DNA from 4 places in the Mesorhizobium sp. B2-1-8 genome. Region 3 is predicted to be linked to each of the others. Evidence: predicted binding sites of a transcription regulator. Region 3 holds the regulator's gene; each other region holds the start of a gene.

Region 1 (4,608 bases), 270 kb from region 3:
CCTCTCGTTGTCTCCGACGTCGCCAAGAGCTTCACCATGCATCTGCGCGACGGCATCAAATTGCCTGTCGTTGCGGGTGTCTCGTTCTCGATCAAGGCGGGTGAATGCACCGTGCTCGGCGGCCCGTCCGGTGCCGGCAAGAGCTCGATCCTGAAGATGCTCTACGGCAACTACGCCGTCGACGAGGGCCAGATCATCGTCATGCACGAGGACGGGCTGATCGATCTCGCCCATGCCAGCCCGCGCACGGTGCTTTCCGTTCGCCGGCAAACGATCGGCTATGTCAGTCAGTTCCTGCGCACCGTGCCGCGCGTTTCGGCGCTCGATGTCGTCGCCGAACCACTGGTCGAACGCGGCGAGGAGCGTGAGGTCGCGAGGGGTAAGGCACGGGCCCTGTTGGCCCAGCTCAATCTGCCGGAAAAGCTCTGGATGCTGCCGCCGGCAACCTTCTCCGGCGGCGAGCAGCAGCGCGTCAACATCGCGCGCGGTTTCATCACCGAACATCCGATCCTGCTGCTCGACGAGCCGACCGCATCGCTCGACGCGACCAACCGCGACGTGGTGATCGAACTCATCGCCGCCAAGAAGGCGGCAGGCGTCGCCTTGCTCGGCATCTTCCATGACCACGAAGTGCGCGAGGCGGTGGCCGACCGCGTCATCGACGTTACCGCCTTCGCGCCGGGAAAGCTCGCCGCATGACCAGGAAATTGTCGGAGACGCCGCTGGTCCACCCGACGGCGGAGGTGCACAACTCGACGCTCGGCCGCTGGACCGAGATCGCCGACCGCAGCCGGGTTTCGGAAAGCGAGCTCGGCGATTATTCCTACATGATGCAGGACTGCGCCGTCTGGTGTGCGACGATCGGCAAATTCGCCAACATCGCGGCCAGCGTGCGCCTCAACGCCACCAACCATCCGACATGGCGGCCGACGCTGCACCACTTCACTTACCGCGCGTCGGACTATTGGGACGACGCTGAGCATGAGAGCGAATTCTTCGCTCAGCGTCGCGCCAAGCGCGTCACCATAGGCCACGACACCTGGCTCGGCCACGGCTCGACCGTCCTGCCCGGCGTCACCGTCGGTGATGGTGCCGCGGTTGGCGCTGGCGCGGTCGTCTCGAGGGACGTCGCGCCCTACACCATCGTCGCCGGCGTGCCGGCCAAGCCGATCCGCGAGCGCTTCGACCGGCGCACCGCCGAGCGCTACCAGGCACTGGCCTGGTGGGACTGGGACCATGCCAGGCTACGCGCTTCGCTCGACGATTTTCGGGATTTGTCGGCCGAGGCGTTCCTGGAGAAATACGAAGGATAGCGCAATTCCAGGAAAACTGGGAACCGGTTGCGTCAGGCAAAGAGACAGAGCCCTCACATCATCGTCGTAGAGCGAGCCTGTTCATATCCCTGACATAAGATTCGGACAGGACGCCATCTCCCAAGGAGATCGCCATGCTCGAAACTGTCAGGCCCTCGCTCGCCGGATTCTTTGCCGGCTCCAATCCGTCGCCGCCGACGCATCTCGGCACGCGCTACGACGCGTCGGGCAATTTTCTCCTCGAGCCCGGCAACACCGTCGTCAGCCATCTGGTCAGCGGCTCGCCATCCGAAGCGGTGGTGCTCACTGTACGCAATCGGATGATGGCAATGCCGGACGCCGATCGCCTCGCCTTCACGCCGGTCTCCAGCCTGCACATGACGCTGTTCCAGGGCATCATCGAATATCGCCGCCGGTTGCCTTACTGGCCGCGGGACGTCCCGCTCGACACCAGCATCGACGCCATGACCCGGCTCTATCTGGAGCGCCTCAAGGGTTTCGAGGGCGCCGGCCCGTTCAACATCGAGGTGCTCGAGATCGTGCCGACCGGCCTCACGGTTGCCGGCGCGACCGACGAGGACATGCGCATCATGCGTGCATGGCGCGATGCTCTGACTGTGCCGTTCGGCTACCGGCACCCCGACCACGACAATTACGTCTTTCACATCACCTTCGCCTACCAGATCCAGCGTCTCGCCGACGACAGCGCTGCCGCATGGCAGGCACTGTTCGACGATTGCCTGGCGCTTTTCGCGCGGCAGGCTCCGGTGATCGAGATCAAGGCCCCCGCCTTCTGCGCATTCCGCGACATGAAACATTTCGAGGAATTGCTGGTGCTTGGCTGATCGCCAGCAGGACGCCGACCGTCGTATCTGTGGAGCGTAACAAAACTGACATGCCGGCGACACGGCAGGTTCATGTGGCTGCGTTAGGCGAGAGCCTGACGATCAATATGGACCGGACTGGAACCAGCCCATGTCAGCAAGCTCTGCCACGCTCGAAATCCGCGGCGTCAGCCGACGATTTGGCAAGAACACCGCCGTCAGTGACGTCAACATCTCGATCCCGCAGGGGCAGATGGTTGGCGTCATTGGCCGTTCGGGCGCCGGCAAGTCGACTCTTCTTCGCATGATCAACCGTCTTGTCGATCCCAGCCAGGGGTCGATTTTTTTTGACGGCGCGGAGGTTTCCCAGTTGCGCGGCTCGCCCTTGCGGCGCTGGCAGCGCGATTGCGCCATGATCTTCCAGCAGTTCAACCTGGTGCCGCGCCTCGACGTGCTGACCAACGTGCTGCTCGGCAAACTGAACCACCGCTCGACCCTGTCCAACCTTCTCGGCATGTTCTCGCGCGCCGAGTGCGCAGAGGCGGTCGCCGCGCTCGAGCGGCTCGACATCGCCCGTACGGCACTTCAGCCGGCCGGCACCTTGTCTGGCGGCCAGCAGCAGCGCGTCGCCATCGCCCGCGCCATGATGCAGCAGCCCAGGGTGATCCTCGCCGACGAGCCGATCGCCTCGCTCGACCCGCTCAACGCCAAGGTGGTGATGGATTCGCTGCAGGACATCAATCTGCGCGAAGGCATCACCGTCGTCACCAACCTGCATACGCTCGATACCGCTCGTACCTATTGCAACCGCGTCATCGGCATGGCCGCCGGCAAGGTCGTCTTCGACGGGCCGCCCGAAGAGCTCGACCGCGACGCCGTGCGTCTTGTCTACGGCGCCGACAGCAATGGCGGCGAGATATCGGAGGTCATCACCTCCACCAGCGTAGCCTTCAAGCAGAAGATCGCCGCATCCGCCGGACCGCTCGAACCCGCATTTCCGGGATACTGAGCCCATTACGGGCATAGCGAGCAGCCTGGATCGTCCGCCCGCGTCAAGGGCACTTGTCAAGATCAAGAACGCTGCCGGCGCGGGGCCGGAACTTACAGGAGAGATATCAATGTTCAGGAAGATGGTTTTCGGTGCCGTTTCGGTGCTCGCCATGGCCACCAGCATGGCCCACGCCGCCGACATGAAGGAATTTCGCGTCGGCATTCTCGGTGGCGAAAACGAAACCGACCGGCTGCGCAACTACCAGTGCCTGGCCGATCACCTGAAGACGGAATTCGGCTTCGAGAAGGTTTCGCTGTTCCCCGCCGCCGACTATGACGGCGTCATCCAGGGCCTGCTCGGCGGCACGCTCGACTTCGCCGAACTCGGCGCTTCCGGCTATGCCAGCGTCTATCTCAAGGATCCGAAGGCGGTTACCCCGATCCTCACCACCAAGCAGACCGACGGCGCCACCGGCTATTATTCTATCGGCCTGGCGCTGAAGACCTCCGGGATCACCGACATCAAGTCGGCCAAGGGCAAGAAGCTCGGCTATGCCGATCCGGATTCGACCTCCGGTTACCTGATCCCGCTGACCCAGATTCCGAAGACCACCGGCGCCTCGAACGAAGCCTTCTTCGCTTCGACCCAGTTCAACGGCGGCCACGAAAACAACGTTCTGGCCGTGCGTGATGGCAAGGTCGACGTCGCGGTCGACGATTCCTCGGGCATCGGCGACTTCAAGAACGGCTACACCTCCGGCACCTTCCACAAGGAAGTCGCCAAGGGCGCCGTCGACCCCAACGACTTCGTCGAAGTCTGGCGCTCGGGCCTGATCCCGAACGGCCCGCTCGTCGTGCGCACCGCGATAGGCGACGACATGACCGCCAAGCTGGCCGCCTTCTTCACCGATCTGCCCAAGAAGGACAAGGCTTGCTTCGAAGGCGTCGAAGGCGGCGACTTCACCGGCTACGTTCCGGTGAAGCCGGACTTCTACAAGGTCATCGTCGAAGCCCGTAAGGCAGCCATCGGCGGCTAACGGCGAAATTGCAAAGGGGCGGTACTTCGAAGTACCGCCCCTTTTTGCATCTCCGATCATGACCCTTTCCGTGACAACCCCCTCCGGCGCCACCCACCAGACGGCCGATGCATGGCGACGCCAGACGTCGCTGCGCCGGTTCTATACCGTGCTCGGCGTCGGACTGCTGCTTGCCGCGATGCTCTCCAGCATGTGGTTCGCCGACGAAGCCAATGCCGGGCATTTCTTCGACCGGCTGCCGCACATACTGGATTTCCTGAGTTGGCTGGTCCCGAGGGACTGGAACGACGTCTGGCGGGCGCTGTTCGACATCGCCTCGCCGCATGATACCGGCACCCAGGAATTCAACTTCCCGCTTGGCCGTGTCTATGTGTGGGGCGGTTTCTACGTCCCCGAATATTTCGAGCTGATGCTGACCACGGTGAACGTGGCGCTGGTCTCGAC
Region 2 (4,608 bases), 580 kb from region 3:
GCATTTCAGCAGCACTTCCCACTTGCCCTTGGTGGCGGCGAAATCGCCGCCGTCCTCGACGATCTCGATGATATGGCCGAAGGCATTCCCGGCGCGCGGGTTGGCGGCGTCGACCTGATCGGCCTTGCGCTTGGAATTGTTGGTCAGCATGACATAGACCTTGCCGTTGCCGGCATTGGGCTGGATGTCCTCGGGCCGGTCCATCTTGGTGGCGCCAAGCAGGTCGGCGGCGCGGCGCGTCTCGATCAGCACGTCGGCCTGGCCGGCAAAACCGTTTTCCGCCGTCAGCGGACCCTGGCCGAACACGATCGGCATCCATTCGACCGAGCCGTCCTCGGCGAATTTGGCGACATGCAGCGTGCCGTCGTCGAGCAGGTCCTTGTTGGCCGCGCGGTCGCCGGCGTTGAACATGCCCTTGGTGACGAATTTGTAGACATAGTCGAAGCGCTCGTCGTCACCGAGATAGAAGACGACGCGGCCGTCCTTGGCGACGATCGATTCGGCGCCCTCATGCTTGAAGCGACCCATGGCGGTGCGCTTGCGCGGCACCGAATTAGGGTCGTTGACGTCGACCTCGACGATCCAGCCGAAGCGGTTGGGCTCGTTCGGTTCCTTGGCGAGATTGAAGCGGTCGTAATGCGCGCCCCATTCATAGGCGCCTTCCGGGATGCCGAGGCGCTTGTAGTTGGCGGCTTCCTTGTGGCCTTCCGGCAGCTCGCCGGAAAAATAGCCATGAATGTTCTCCTCGGCCATCACATAGGTGCCGCAGGGCGTGACGCCGCCGGCGCAGTTGTTGATCGTGCCGAAGACCTTCGTTCCCGACGGATCGGCATTGGTCTTGACGCGGTCATGGCCGGCGACCGGGCCGGACAGCGCCATCTCGGTGCTGGAGGTGATGCGGCGGTTGAGCTTGCCGTCGCGCACCACCTGCCACTTGCCGCCGTCCTTGCGGATCTCGACGATGGTGCCGCCATGGGCGGCCATCTCGACATCGACCTGCTCCTTCGAGAGCGGCGCCACCTCGGCCGACTTCTTGCCGTCCTTCTCGACGATCTTGACGAGGCCCGGGAACATCAGATGCGGGTTGGTGTATTCGTGGTTGACGACCAGCAGGCCGTGTTCGGCCGAACCGTCGATCGGGATATAGCCGACATAGTCGTTGTTGTAGCCGAACTGCCTTGCCTGGGCTTGCGCCGACTGCCTGGTCGGGTCGAATTCCGGCGAATCGGCAAACAGCGGATCGCCCCAGCGCAACAACACGTCGGCGTCGTAGCCCGGCGCGACATGATGCTTGTCGTCGATGCCGGCCTCCAGCTCGTCGAATTTGAAGGCGGAGCCGTCCGCGGCGCGGGCATCGCCGGCGGCGATCATGGCCAGCGGGCTGACAGTGGCGGCGATCGCCGAGACGGCAAGTGAACCTTTGAGGAAGCCACGGCGCGAAAAACGTGCGGCGATGATCTCGCCCATCGTGCGGTTTTCGCTGGGATTGTTGGCCTGGCCTTCGTTTTCCTCGAGCAGGCTGGTGCGGAATCGGGCGTCGGGGGTGCGATGTTCGGTCATGGGAGCCTCTGGCTTGGAGTGCTGGAGCTTGTTGCCTGTTCGACGCCTTACAGTCGGCTGATCACATTTTCGTGACAGGATATCGGCACTGCCGCTCCCTCACGATACCGTTTTTCATGCCGGGTCTGGGACTTTGGTCCAACCTTGCGCCTGCAAAGGTCCTGAGAGAGAAACGCAACGGTCGGAGGTCGCTTCCGGTCCCCACGTCTTTCGGCGATGTTGGTTGCACTGCAACGTTGGGGTGGGCGCGCCGGCTCAATCGACGGAGATCAGTATGCACGGATCGATCACGGCCCGTTGTTGCCGTCTGGCTCTGAGATCGGCGGCGCTTCTGGCGCTGACCGTCGCCCCCTATGGAGTTGTCTTCCATGGTTTCGTGCCCGGAATCGATGCCGCGACCGCACATGCCGACAAGGGCGGCAATGGTGGCGGCAACGGCGGTGGTAACGGCAACGGCGGCAGCGGCGGCAACAGTGGGAATAGTGGGAATAGCGGGAACAGTAACGGGAATAGCGGCGGCGGCAACAACGGAAAAGGCAAGGGGCAGGGCGACAACAACTCCAGCCATGTCAACGCCACGACCGGCGACAAGGTCGACGTGGACGGCAGCAAGATTTCAGTTCAGCACCCCGACGGCATGACGGAAACCATCGAGAACGGCCGTTTCAGGATGAAGGATGGGCTGGGCCGCACGATCATCGACCGCCGGGCCACACCGGCCGATGTCAGCCGTCTCAAGGGCCTGTGAATTTCGGCCCTGCGAATTTCGGCCTTGTGAAGCTGGTCAACAGGCAACGACCAGTTTCACACGTCACCTCCGCCGCCCCCCGGCGGAGGTGACCTCCTTTTGCGCGGCGTAGCGCTTTTCCTGGCGGAATGCGTAAAAACAAGAGCTGGAGCGACTCGGCGATCAAACGCTGAACCGCCCTATGAGAAGTCCCGCTCGCGGTCGCGAAACTCGCGCATCATGAGGGCTGCTTCAGTGCGGTTTCGCACGTTGAGTTTCGACAGCACCCCCGTCATGTGGTGCTTGACGGTCTTCTCCTGCAGCTCCAGGCGCAAGGCGACTTCCTTGTTGCTCAGCCCCTCCGCCACCAGCCGCAGGATTTCGGTCTGACGGCCGGTGAGTTGCCGCAGCCGGTCCGCCACGCCGTTGGCAGGCTGCAGGGACTGCACATCGGAAAGCAGCCGGGCCGACAACATCGGCGAAAGATAGCTTTCGCCAGCCGCCACGTTGCGCAGGATATCGGCGAGCGAGCGCGACCCGACGCCTTTGAGGACATAGCCGCGCACCCCCGCGTTCAGGGCCTTGGTCACATCGGCATTGGCCTCTGAAACAGTCAACAGGACGATCTTTTGGGCGGGATGGTCGGCAAGGATGTTTGCAACCGCGGCCAGGCCGCCGCCTGGCATCGAAATGTCGAGCAGCAAGATGTCGGGCTGCACGGTCGAGGCGATGCGTTCCGCGTCCTGCGCGGTCGCACCTTCCCCGGCCATCTCGAAGCCTCCGATCTCCGACAGGCTGCGCGTCACGCCTTCGCGGAACAGCGGATGGTCGTCGACAATGGCGATGCGGATTGCGCCCATCATGCTTGCTCCTCAACCGAAAGACGGATCACCAGCTTCGTGCCTTTCGGCCCGCTCAGGGTTTCGAACTGTCCGCCAATGCTTTCGACTCGCTCCCTGAGGCCGGCCAACCCCAACCCCTCGGCCCGCGCCGGATCGAAGCCCGGCCCGCCATCCGACACTTCAACGAAAAGCCTGCCATCTTTCATTCCTGCACGCACCGCCTGATCCTTGCCCCGCCCGTGGCGGTAGGCATTGTTCAGCCCCTCCTGCACGAAGCGATAGATGCTGATCTTCTCAGAAGCGCCGGGCTCGGGCAAATGTCCGGGCAGCGTCAGCTTCACCGACGTGCCGGTACGGTGCTCATGTTCCTCGATGGCCAGCCGCAACACATCCGCCGCCGCCGCCGTTTCTATCTGCGGCAGCACCAGGCCGTTGCAGATGCCGCGTATCTCGCGCATCGCGTCCTCCAGCGTCTTGCGGATCATGGCGACCTCGGTCGAGCGACCTTCGCTGCCATGGCCGTCGCCGGTAAACACAGGACTGTCCATGCGCAGCGCCGCCAGGGCCACGAGCTGGGCAGGGCCGTCATGCAGGTCGGCGCCGATCCGCCGCAGGTATCTTTCGTTGAGTGCGGTGGCGCGCCGCGACGCCCGCTGCACGCGTTGCCGCAAGGCGCTGTTCTGCGTCACCAGGCCTTGCAGCTCCGACACCTGCCGGCGCAGCGCCCCGCGCTGGTCATCGATGGTGCGGCTGGCGCGCAGGACGATGCCCGACAGAAGCAGGAATGCGGTCAAGGTGGCGCCGGCCACGACCAGCCAGCTCGACCGCAGGGCGGAAGCCAGCGTGGCTTTGAAATCGGTCGCGACCTCATAGAATTCGGTGACGGCGACCACGTCGCCGGACCAGGGTTCGCGCACCGGATTGTAAATCTCGAGCAACGGCACGCCCGAGCCCCGCACCTTGTCTTCGTTTTCGTCGAACGTATCGAATTGGGCAACGACACTGCCCTGGAAGGCGGAACGCAGATTTTTGTTCAGGCCGAAGCGGCGGCCGATCAATTCCGTGTCCTTCGCGTAGAGCACCGTGCCGTCGCGGCGCCAGAGCCTGAACGATGCCAGGCGTTTGCCGAGCGCGCCCTGGCCGAGCGTCTCGTCGAGCGCCTGTTTGACGGATTCGCTGAGCTCCTCGTTCTTGCGCAGGTCGGGCAGCAGCGGCGCAATCACGCTGTCGACATAAAGCGCCGTCGTGGCGGCCGAATTGCGTGTGACGCCGTCCCGGATCTGCGTCGTCACCCAAGTCCCTACGACCAACATGACGACAAGGAGCCCAAAGCCGCCGGCAACGACGAATTGCAGGGCAAGGGAAAGCTCGCTCCAGCGCCGCGTCAATTTCTGAAGAATACGAATCATGGACCCCTGACCGCCCTTCTATCGACATGCCGGGCGATTCCAGCACATTGAGCTTCAGTCTCGCCCTTGC
Region 3 (4,608 bases):
TTTTCGCGCTGATCGATCCGGCACCGGTTGCGATGGTCGGCGTCAGCGCCGCCGCCTTCGACCTGATCGAGCCGGCCTTGCGCGAGGCCATCGCCCAGACTGCCGGCGGCCAGCATTCGGAATCGATTTCCTTCGACACCGAGCCGAACGAGCTGCCGCTCATCCGCGAAGGCTGCGCCATGCGCGCATTGACCTTCGTCGACCAGGAGATTTTCGCGCCTGGCGTGCAGGCAAGGGCGGGCGCGGGAAAGAACGTTGCCTGAGACCAAGATCGAACCCAATCACTCCGACGGGGCATGACATACTACCCGCCAGATTTCGAGCCTCCTGCTAGAGCATGATGTCGAAAAGTGTGAAGCGGTTTTCGGACGACATCATGCTCTATCTCTTCGATTTAGAGAAGGATTCAGATTTCAGGTTGATTCGACCTAAAATCATCCGGCTCTAAGCCCCCGTCGGGCGGCGGTGCGGTCCGCCGTGCGCCAGTACCCAAAACCGGCGTTCAGGCCGGGTAGAGCGCCGCAGCCCAGCGGCAGAAGGTCTGCACCGCGTCATTGCGTCCCGCCCCGTCGGCCTGCACCATGTAATGCGCGCCACTTATGGGCAAGCGGTGCGGCAAGGGCGCTACCAGTTGGCCGGAATCGAGAAACGGCCTGGCGAAACTCTCCAGAACGATCATGGCGCCGCCGCCCGTGGTCATCGCCCAGAGCGCGAGCAGCGATGAATCGTAGCGGGCACGCTGCGGCGGGGCCGGGAGGGCGAGGCCGAAATGATCCGACAGGCGCTGCCACTCGGTCTCAAACCCGATCACATGGTGCAGGCAGGCAAAGGGGAAGTCGCGGATGTCCCGGCGCCCCGCCAACCAGGCGGTGTCGGCAGGATGGCAGACGACGATCGCGGATTCATGGGCCAGCAGTTGAACCGCACCCTCGGGCCAGTCGCCGTGCCCCCAGCGGATGTCGACATCGCTGTTGCCGGCTTCAAAACGATCGGACCAGACGAAGGTGGAGAGTTGGATGTCGATCTCTGGATGGGCCTGCCGAAAATCGGCCAGCCGGGGCGCGAGGATCAACGCCGCCCAAGTGATCGAGGCGCGCACCCGCACCACCCGCCGCGATGGGCGCGCGAAGAGACCGTCCGTCGCCCGCTGCAACTCGGCGAAGGACTGGCGCACCGGCTGGGCATAGGCCTGGCCGATATCCGTCAGCGCAACGCCGCGCGGCAGCCGCTCGAACAGCCGCGCGCCGACATGCTTTTCCAGCAGGCGGATATGCTGGCTGACGGCCGCTGCGGTCAGGTTCAGCTCAGTGGCCGCGGCGGTGAAACTGCCATACCGCGCCGCCGCCTCGAAGGCGAGCAGCCAGGTCGGGTGCGGTGTTTTCATGAGATCTTACCGTCAATTAAAATGACCCCAATACCTGAAAAGATATTCTTTGTGTTGTCAATTTCTGAGCAATACCCTGCGCATGAACCACGGCCGGAAAAGAGCGACATCGATGTCAGACCGGAAGGAATGGAACCACGTCCCCGACAGCCTGCCCATTGAGATTGCGCCGATCTGGCGCTGGCCGCTGAACCTCGCAGCGATCTTTCGCTGGTATGTCGGAAGCTGGCTGCCTGTCTCAATCAATCTCGTCATCGTGGGGCTGGCCTTCGCGGCTTATGCCTTGGCCAGCCCCACGCTTGCCCAGGCGAAGGAGCCAGGGCTATGGATCGGGGTGATCTGGCTACGAAACTTCGGCCTGACGGTAATTGTAGCGCAGGGGCTGCATCTTGTTTTTCACCGCCACCAGTTGCAGGGCACCGACAAAAAGTTTGATCCGCGCCCTTACCCGCGCAAGGGGCGCGCCTTCAGTTTCGACAGCCAACTGGCCGACAACGTATTCTGGTCGCTGGCTTCGGGCGTAACGATCTGGTCGGCATACGAGGCGCTGGTCTGGTGGGCGATGGCCAATGGCTATGCGCCGACTCTAACATGGTCCGGCCACCCGGTCTGGTTCGTCGGCCTCTTCCTGTTGATCCCGATCTGGGAGAGTTTCTACTTCTACTGGATTCACCGGCTGCTCCATACGAAGCTCCTTTACCGCATCCACGCGCTGCATCACCGCAATATTGATGTGGGGCCGTGGTCGGGCCTTGCGATGCACCCGGTTGAACACATTTTCTATTTCGGAACCGCGCTGGTCCATTTCGTTGTTCCGTCCAGCCCGATGCATCTTATCTGCCACCTGATGTTCTATGGCCTTTACGCCATTACCACCCATACCGGGTTCGAAGGGCTCTGGCTGGCCGGGCGCAAGCGCGTCGACCTGGGCACCTTCCACCACCAGCTTCATCATCGCTACTTTGAGGTGAACTACGGCACGCTGGAAGTGCCATGGGACAAGTGGTTCGACACCTTCCACGATGGCACTGAATCGGCAAAGGCACGGATGAAGGCGCGTCTTGCCGCGCGGCGCCGGCTATAGGTCATGCCGGCGGAAGGGGCACGTGATATAAGTCCTCAGGCAGGTTTACGCCGCAGACCGCCCCAGCCCCCGATCTCTTTACGGCAAGGCCGGCGAGGCGCTGGGTTATGGGCTGGGCAGCCTGTTCGCGCTGATCGATCCCGCACCCGTCGCCATGGTCGGCGTCTGCGCGGCGGCCTTCGACCTGATCGAGCCGGCACTGCGCGAGGCGATCGCCCACACCGCCGGCGGCCAGCATTCGAAATCGATCTCCTTCGACATCGGGATTTGTTTTTCTTCCATGTGATCGGCGCGGCATGCATGATTGTTTTGCTCTGGAAGGTGCACAATCATACACGTGGGCGCTCCCCATTCCGATCTCACCGAGATGGGACAGACGTCTAGTCTTCCCTGATCGCGTAGCCCGCGCCGCGGATGGTGCGGATGACGTCGGGCATGCGGCCATTGTTGACCGCCTTGCGCAGCCGTCCGACATGCACGTCCACGGTGCGCTCGTCGATATAGATCGTCTCGCCCCAGACATTGTCGAGCAGCTGGCTGCGCGAGAACACCCGACCGGGATGGCGCATCATGAACTCTAGCAACCGGAACTCGGTCGGGCCAAGCCGGATCTCGCTCTTCTTGCGATAGACCCGGTGCGATTCGCGGTCGAGCACGATGTCGCCGACCTTGAGCACGCTGGACAGCACTTCCGGCTTGGCGCGGCGTAGCAGCGCCTTGACCCGGGCCATGAATTCCGGCGTCGAGAACGGCTTGACCAGATAGTCGTCGGCACCGGTCGAAAGGCCGCGCACGCGGTCGCTCTCCTCGCCGCGTGCCGTAAGCATGATGATCGGCAGCCTCTCGGTCTCGGGCCGCATTCGCAGGCGCCGACAGAGCTCGATGCCGGAAACCGCCGGCACCATCCAGTCGAGCACCAGGAGGTCGGGCACGTTCTCCTGGAGGCGGATCTCGGCTTCGTCGCCGCGCGTCACCACCTCGACCTGGTACCCTTCCGATTCCAGATTGTAGCGCAGGAGCACACCGAGCGGCTCCTCGTCCTCCACCACCATGATGCGTGGCGCGATCATCGATTGATCATCCCTGCCGTCAAGCCGCCGGCACCGACATCGCCGTCTCGTCCTGCTTCGGACGATTGGCGGGCAGTTGCGTGCCAGTCAGCACATAGTACGCATTCTCGGCGATGTTGGTCACATGGTCGCCGATGCGTTCGAGGTTCTTGGCGCAGAACAAAAGATGCGTGCAAGCCGTGATGTTGCGCGGATCCTCCATCATGTAGGTCAGGAGTTCGCGGAACACCGAGGTGTATTTGACGTCGATGCGTTCGTCGTCGTTCCTGAGCTTGGCGAGTGCGGCGGCATCGCCGGCCGCATATTCCTCGACCACGCCCTGCACCTGGATCAGCACCAGCTGCGCCATGGAGTCGATCGAGTGCGACAGGTCGCGCGGCGTGGCGGTGAGGCCGACGGAGCCGACGCGCTTGGCGATGTTCTTGGCAAGGTCGCCGATGCGCTCGAGATCGCCCGCCATGCGGATCGAGCCGACGACATGGCGCAGATCGTCGGCCATCGGCTGGCGCTTGGCGATCAGGGTGATGGCGCGGTCGTCGAGTTCGCGCTGGCGCGCGTCCATGATGGCGTCGTCGGAGACGACGCGCTGTGCCAGCGCGCTGTCCGAATTCAGCAGCGCCTTGGTGGCGCCACCGACCATCGTGCCGGCGAGATCGCCCATGTCGCTGATCAGCCTGCTGATCTGTCCGAGATCCTCGTCGAAGGCTGCGACTGTGTGTTCGGCCATGATCCTGGTCCTCGTATGCGTGAGATCAGCCGAAACGGCCGGTGATGTAGTCCTGCGTGCGCTTCTCGCGAGGCGACGTGAAGATCTTCTCGGTCTTGTCGAATTCGACCAGTTCGCCCAGATACATGAAAGCCGTCTGCTTCGAGACGCGCGCGGCCTGCTGCATGTTGTGGGTGACGATGACGATCGTGTAGTCGGCCTGCAACTCGTCGATCAGTTCCTCGATCTTGGCGGTGGACAATGGGTCGAGCGCCGAGGCCGGCTCGTCGAGCAGGATGACTTCCGGCTTCACCGCCACCGTGCGGGCGATGCAAAGCCGCTGCTGCTGGCCGCCCGACAGGCT
Region 4 (4,608 bases), 1.5 Mb from region 3:
GTCGCGGGCGACGATGCCGGTCAGCACCGGCAGATCGAAGCGCGCGGTGATGAAGCGCAGGATCGAGGTCGTGTCGTATTGCGTGTGGTCGACCGTGCCCATCCTGGCATAGGGCGAGATGATGAAGGCCGGGATGCGGTTGCCCGGGCCCCAGCGGTCGGCCTTGGGCGGCGCGACATGATCCCAGAAGCCGCCATTCTCGTCATAAGTGACGACGACCAGCATGTGGCCCCATTGCGGGCTTTTCTCCAGATGCGAAACGACGTCGGCCAGATGCTGGTCGCCGCTCGCCACGTCGGCATAACCGCCATGCTCGTTGAGATTGCCCTGCGGCTTGTAGAAGGTGACGGCCGGCAGCTTACCGTCATCGATCGCCTTGATGAACTCGGCGCCGTCCAGGCCGCCATCCCTGAGATGCTCGGTGCGCGCGGCGGTCCCGGGCGCGTAAGCCGCGAAATAGTTGAACGGCTGGTGGTGGAACTGGAAGTTCGGCACCGGCGTCGCGTTCTTGCCGTCCAGCGTTGCCTGCCAGGCGCCGGCATACCAGGCCCAGCTCACCCCCTTCAGCGACAGGAGATCGCCGATGGTGATGTCGTGCTGCGGCGGCAGCGTGGTGGGCGCGGCCGGGTCGGCGAGCGCCTTGTCGCCGCCCTCGGCCGGCTTGTTGTGGCTCGGCTGGTAGGGTGGCTGCATGGTGTTGACGGCGTAGAAGTCGGGCGTGATGGCGCCGTCATTGACGAATTTCGGCGCGCCGCCGAGCGCCGAGGCCGGCGAATTGTCGGCAACCTTCAGTGTCACGCCGTCGGGCTCGACGACGGCGATCTGGTCCTTCACCGGGCTGGTGTCGGCGTTGGGATAGACCGGCGTACAGGCGCAGGCGAGCTGGAAATGGTTGAGGAACGAGCCACCGAAGGCGCCCTGGAAGAAATTGTCGGCCAGCACGTATTTCTTCGCCACCGCCCACATCGGCAGGATCGAACCATCATAATGACCCATGACCAGGCCGCCGGAATCGGCCCAGGCGACGAATTTGTCGTTCTTGCCGCCGTCGATCTGCATCTGCTCCTGATAGAAACGGTGCCACAGATCGTGGGTGATGACGTTGGTGCCCTCGTTGAAACCCTTGGGGTCGTCTATGGCGAAGGCGGCGTTGGCGAGATGCGCCGTCTGCGCCTCCGTCACCGCGGGCGTGACACCTTTTCCGGTCAGCCCGCCCCAGGCCGGCGGAAGTTCGGCGAGCGGCTTGCCGTCGCGGTCGAACTGGCGCGCCTGGTCGGTCGAGACATTGGCCAGCCCATTGGCGCCGGGGAAGCCGCCATAGAGATTATCGAAGCTGCGGTTTTCGGCATAGATGACGACGACCGTGTCTATCTTGTCGAAGCCGGGAGGGGCGGCATTGGCCGCCGCGAGGGGAACCAGGGCCGAACCGGCCAGACAGAAGGAAGTGAGGAGCTTGAGCCTCGTCATGGAAAGACCTCGTGGCTTGACTGTGGCTAGAGAGACGCGCGGGGAACCATAGCGGCAGGTAACGTGGATGCCTTGTCACCTTTGTGACATCCGCCGCCTCGGCGAACACGGTTTCGTGAGCACTGGGGCCGGTCATCAATCCGTTGCACTGCATTCCTATTCCCGGGCCAAAGCGGACCTTGCCCCATGAAGACGAGACGATGGGAAAGCCTGATGATCGCGATTGCCGCGATCTCGACCTTCGCACTTGCCGCGCTCGCGAATACGGCGGACGGCGTCCATCCCGGCCCGCTATCGCGCGCGCAAGCGTTCGCGCGCGCCGAGGCGCTGACCGCCTTGGGCCGAAAAATGTTCTTCGACCCTGCGCTGTCGGCCTCGGGCAAGCAGGCCTGCTCGTCCTGTCATGATCCGCGCCACGCTTTCGGTCCGGCCTCGGCATCTCCGGTCGAGATGGGAGGCCCGAACCTCGACCAGTCGGGCGTGCGCGCCGTGCCGTCGCTGCGCTATCTCCAGGCGGCACCTGCCTTCACCGAGCATTTCCACGATTCCGAGGACGAAGGCGACGAGAGCGTCGACAACGGTCCGACCGGTGGCCTGACCTGGGACGGCCGCGCCGACCACGGCAAGGACCAGGCGAAAATCCCCCTGCTCTCGCCCTTCGAGATGGCCAACAAGGATGAAGCAGCCGTCTCCGCCTCCCTGCGCAAGACCGCCTATGCCGATGACTTCAAGGCCGTGTTCGGGCAGGATGTCTTCGAGCGCCCGGGCGACGCCTTCACCGCCGCCGCCGAGGCGCTTGGCACGTTCGAGCAGAGTGCCGCCGATTTCTATCCCTATTCCAGCCGCTACGATGCCTTCCTTGCCGGCAAGGCGACGCTGTCGGCGCAGGAACTGCGTGGCCGCGAACTGTTCGAGGACGAGGCGAAAGGCAATTGCGCCTCCTGCCATCTCAGTGAACCCGCCAATGACGGCGAGCCGCCGCAATTCACCGATTTCGGGCTGATCGCCATCGCCGTGCCGCGTAATCCGGCGATCCCGGCCAACGCCGACCCCGCCTATGCCGATCTCGGCCTGTGCGGTCCGCTGCGCACCGATTTTCGCGGCCGCACCGATTATTGCGGCCTGTTCAAGACACCGACGCTGCGCAACGTCGCGCTGCGCAAGAGCTTCTTCCACAACGGCTATTTCCACACGCTGCGCGACGCCGTCGCCTTCTATGCCAGCCGCGACACCGACCCCGGCCGCTGGTATCCGAGGAATGCCGACGGCACGGTCGACAAATATGACGATTTGCCAAAGGCTTACTGGCCGAACCTGAATCAAGACCCACCCTTCGACGGCAAGAAACCCGGCGACAAGCCGGCGCTGAACGACGCCGAAATCGACGATATCGTGGCGTTTCTGCAGACGCTCACCGATGCCGATCAGCGGACCGAGCCAGCGAATTGAACCCTTGGACCTCGCGCGGGCCGACGTGCCGGATTGGCCGCGCCCGCGAACCAGTTTCTGGCCTTGCCGGATTGCCGCGCGGGCCGGGAGGAACGGTAAAGAAGGACATTCGTCATTAGGGCTTCCTAAACTGCTCTGGGGTATCCCTTGCCAATCGATGGTAGGACGCCGATGAACGCATTCGGGCGAGCAGTCGGATTTGTGGTGATCCTTGTCACCGGCGCAGCAATGCTGGTGGCTTTGCACATCGATGCCCAGCGGGATTACGCGCTTGCCAGGGAACGTTATCTGGAAAACTCCCGGGCGGCATCGCGCGCGACCGCCAAGACCGTCGAAGACGCCTTGCGGTCCGTCTACGAAAATGTCCGGACCCTGACCTATCTGCCAAGCGTCAGGAACCTCGACCGGCACGGCACCAATCTGGGCGACGAAGGCCGTGCGACCATCCAGCAGATCTACAATAACCTCGCTAACAACGTCTCCATTTCCGAGGTCTACTTCCTGCCGCTGGATTTCGACCCGGACCGCTTCGACGCCGTGACCGGCAAGCTCGAGGAGCCGATCCTCCAGTTCGACCAGTTGATCGTGAATGCCAGGGCAAGGTCAGACGCCGCCGCGTACACAAAGCCCGTCAAGCTGGATGACAATTCGCTGATCCGTCCGCCCGAAGAAGTTGAAACCTATGAATACCATGAACTGGTCAAACAGCTTGCCTGGCTGAAGGCGAACTATCCCAATTCCAGCAACATCGACGGGCTGGATGTGCCGGTCATCGGCACGAAGGAACTCATCACCTGCGACAACACCGATTTCATCCATACCGGCAATGACGCTGATCGCTCTGGCTTCATTCTTTCGGTCCCGGTCTTCGGCCAGGATGGCAGACTGCGCGGCTCCGTCTCGGCGATCATGCTCACCTCGGCGTTGAGGAAACTGTTGCCGAGCAGCGATTATGTCATCGTCAATTCAGGCTACGGGTTCGAATCCGACCAGCACAAGATGTCGACGGCCCTGGCGGCTGATTCCCACGCTTTCACGGCTGCGGACCCCAATCTGATCTATTCCGAAGTCCTCCCGCTCTCGCTCAACGATCCTAGAAGTGCCTGGGGTCTCTGGGCCGGTTTTCCCAACAGCAGATTCGACGACAACATGGACGCCCAGGCCGTGCGGGAATTCGAACTGGCCGGCTACGCGGCGGTCGCGGTCGTCACGCTGCTGGCGCTGGCCTGCTGGTATGCGATCGGGCGCACGATGACGATGCAGGCCGATGCCGCCGAGACCCTGGAGCGGCGGGTCGAGGAACGCACCATCGAGATCCAGCACCTCGCCACGCACGACATCCTTACCGGCCTGCCCAACCGGGGTCTGTTGGCCGGCACGATGGACGAGGCGCTGAGAAGCCTCAGGGAGGGCGAGAAGCTGGCCGTCCATTGCGTCGATCTCGACCGTTTCAAACCGGTCAATGACACGCTCGGCCATCCGATCGGCGACCGGCTCCTCAGTGAAGTGGCGAGGCGCCTGCAGCAGCAGGCCGGTGAGACCGCCATGGTGGCAAGGATCGGCGGCGACGAATTCGTCATCCTCCAGCTCTTGCTCGATGGCAGTGACGAGGCCGGCGTTCTGGCGAGCCGGGTCATTCACGCCCTGGCCGGCGAATTCTTGATCCAGGGCCACAAGATCAACATTGGCAGC

What was found. Region 3 encodes PhoB, which activates phosphate uptake and scavenging genes when phosphate is short. Its sites were predicted from a motif close to TGTCATNNANCTGTCAT; they were not measured.
Region 1: a site for PhoB is predicted at 2,194-2,210, ahead of phnC (phosphonate ABC transporter ATP-binding protein). Genes of this name have one in related genera too.
Region 2: a site for PhoB is predicted at 1,621-1,637, ahead of FJ970_RS04155 (PhoX family protein). Genes of this name have one in related genera too.
Region 4: a site for PhoB is predicted at 1,541-1,557, ahead of FJ970_RS14270 (acid phosphatase). Genes of this name have one in related genera too.

The regions. Positions count from the first base shown of each region.
Region 1 covers NZ_CP083952.1:1,720,929-1,725,536, reverse strand. Annotated here, with positions in the region: gene phnL (phosphonate C-P lyase system protein PhnL) at 1-699, shown strand, start outside; gene FJ970_RS08465 (DapH/DapD/GlmU-related protein) at 696-1,313, shown strand; gene FJ970_RS08460 (DUF1868 domain-containing protein) at 1,448-2,158, shown strand; gene phnC (phosphonate ABC transporter ATP-binding protein) at 2,289-3,146, shown strand; gene phnD (phosphonate ABC transporter substrate-binding protein) at 3,256-4,164, shown strand; gene phnE (phosphonate ABC transporter, permease protein PhnE) at 4,223-4,608, shown strand, end outside.
Region 2 covers NZ_CP083952.1:867,778-872,385, reverse strand. Annotated here, with positions in the region: gene FJ970_RS04155 (PhoX family protein) at 1-1,560, opposite strand, end outside; gene FJ970_RS04150 (hypothetical protein) at 1,835-2,308, shown strand; gene FJ970_RS04145 (response regulator) at 2,488-3,150, opposite strand; gene FJ970_RS04140 (sensor histidine kinase) at 3,147-4,538, opposite strand.
Region 3 covers NZ_CP083952.1:1,446,503-1,451,110, reverse strand. Annotated here, with positions in the region: gene FJ970_RS07110 (ROK family protein) at 1-263, shown strand, start outside; gene FJ970_RS07105 (LysR substrate-binding domain-containing protein) at 503-1,384, opposite strand; gene FJ970_RS07100 (sterol desaturase family protein) at 1,497-2,468, shown strand; partial or broken gene FJ970_RS07095 (sugar kinase) at 2,539-2,727, shown strand; gene phoB (phosphate regulon transcriptional regulator PhoB) at 2,849-3,538, opposite strand; gene phoU (phosphate signaling complex protein PhoU) at 3,558-4,265, opposite strand; gene pstB (phosphate ABC transporter ATP-binding protein PstB) at 4,291-4,608, opposite strand, start outside.
Region 4 covers NZ_CP083952.1:2,908,778-2,913,385, reverse strand. Annotated here, with positions in the region: gene FJ970_RS14270 (acid phosphatase) at 1-1,467, opposite strand, end outside; gene FJ970_RS14265 (cytochrome-c peroxidase) at 1,681-2,916, shown strand; gene FJ970_RS14260 (putative bifunctional diguanylate cyclase/phosphodiesterase) at 3,121-4,608, shown strand, end outside.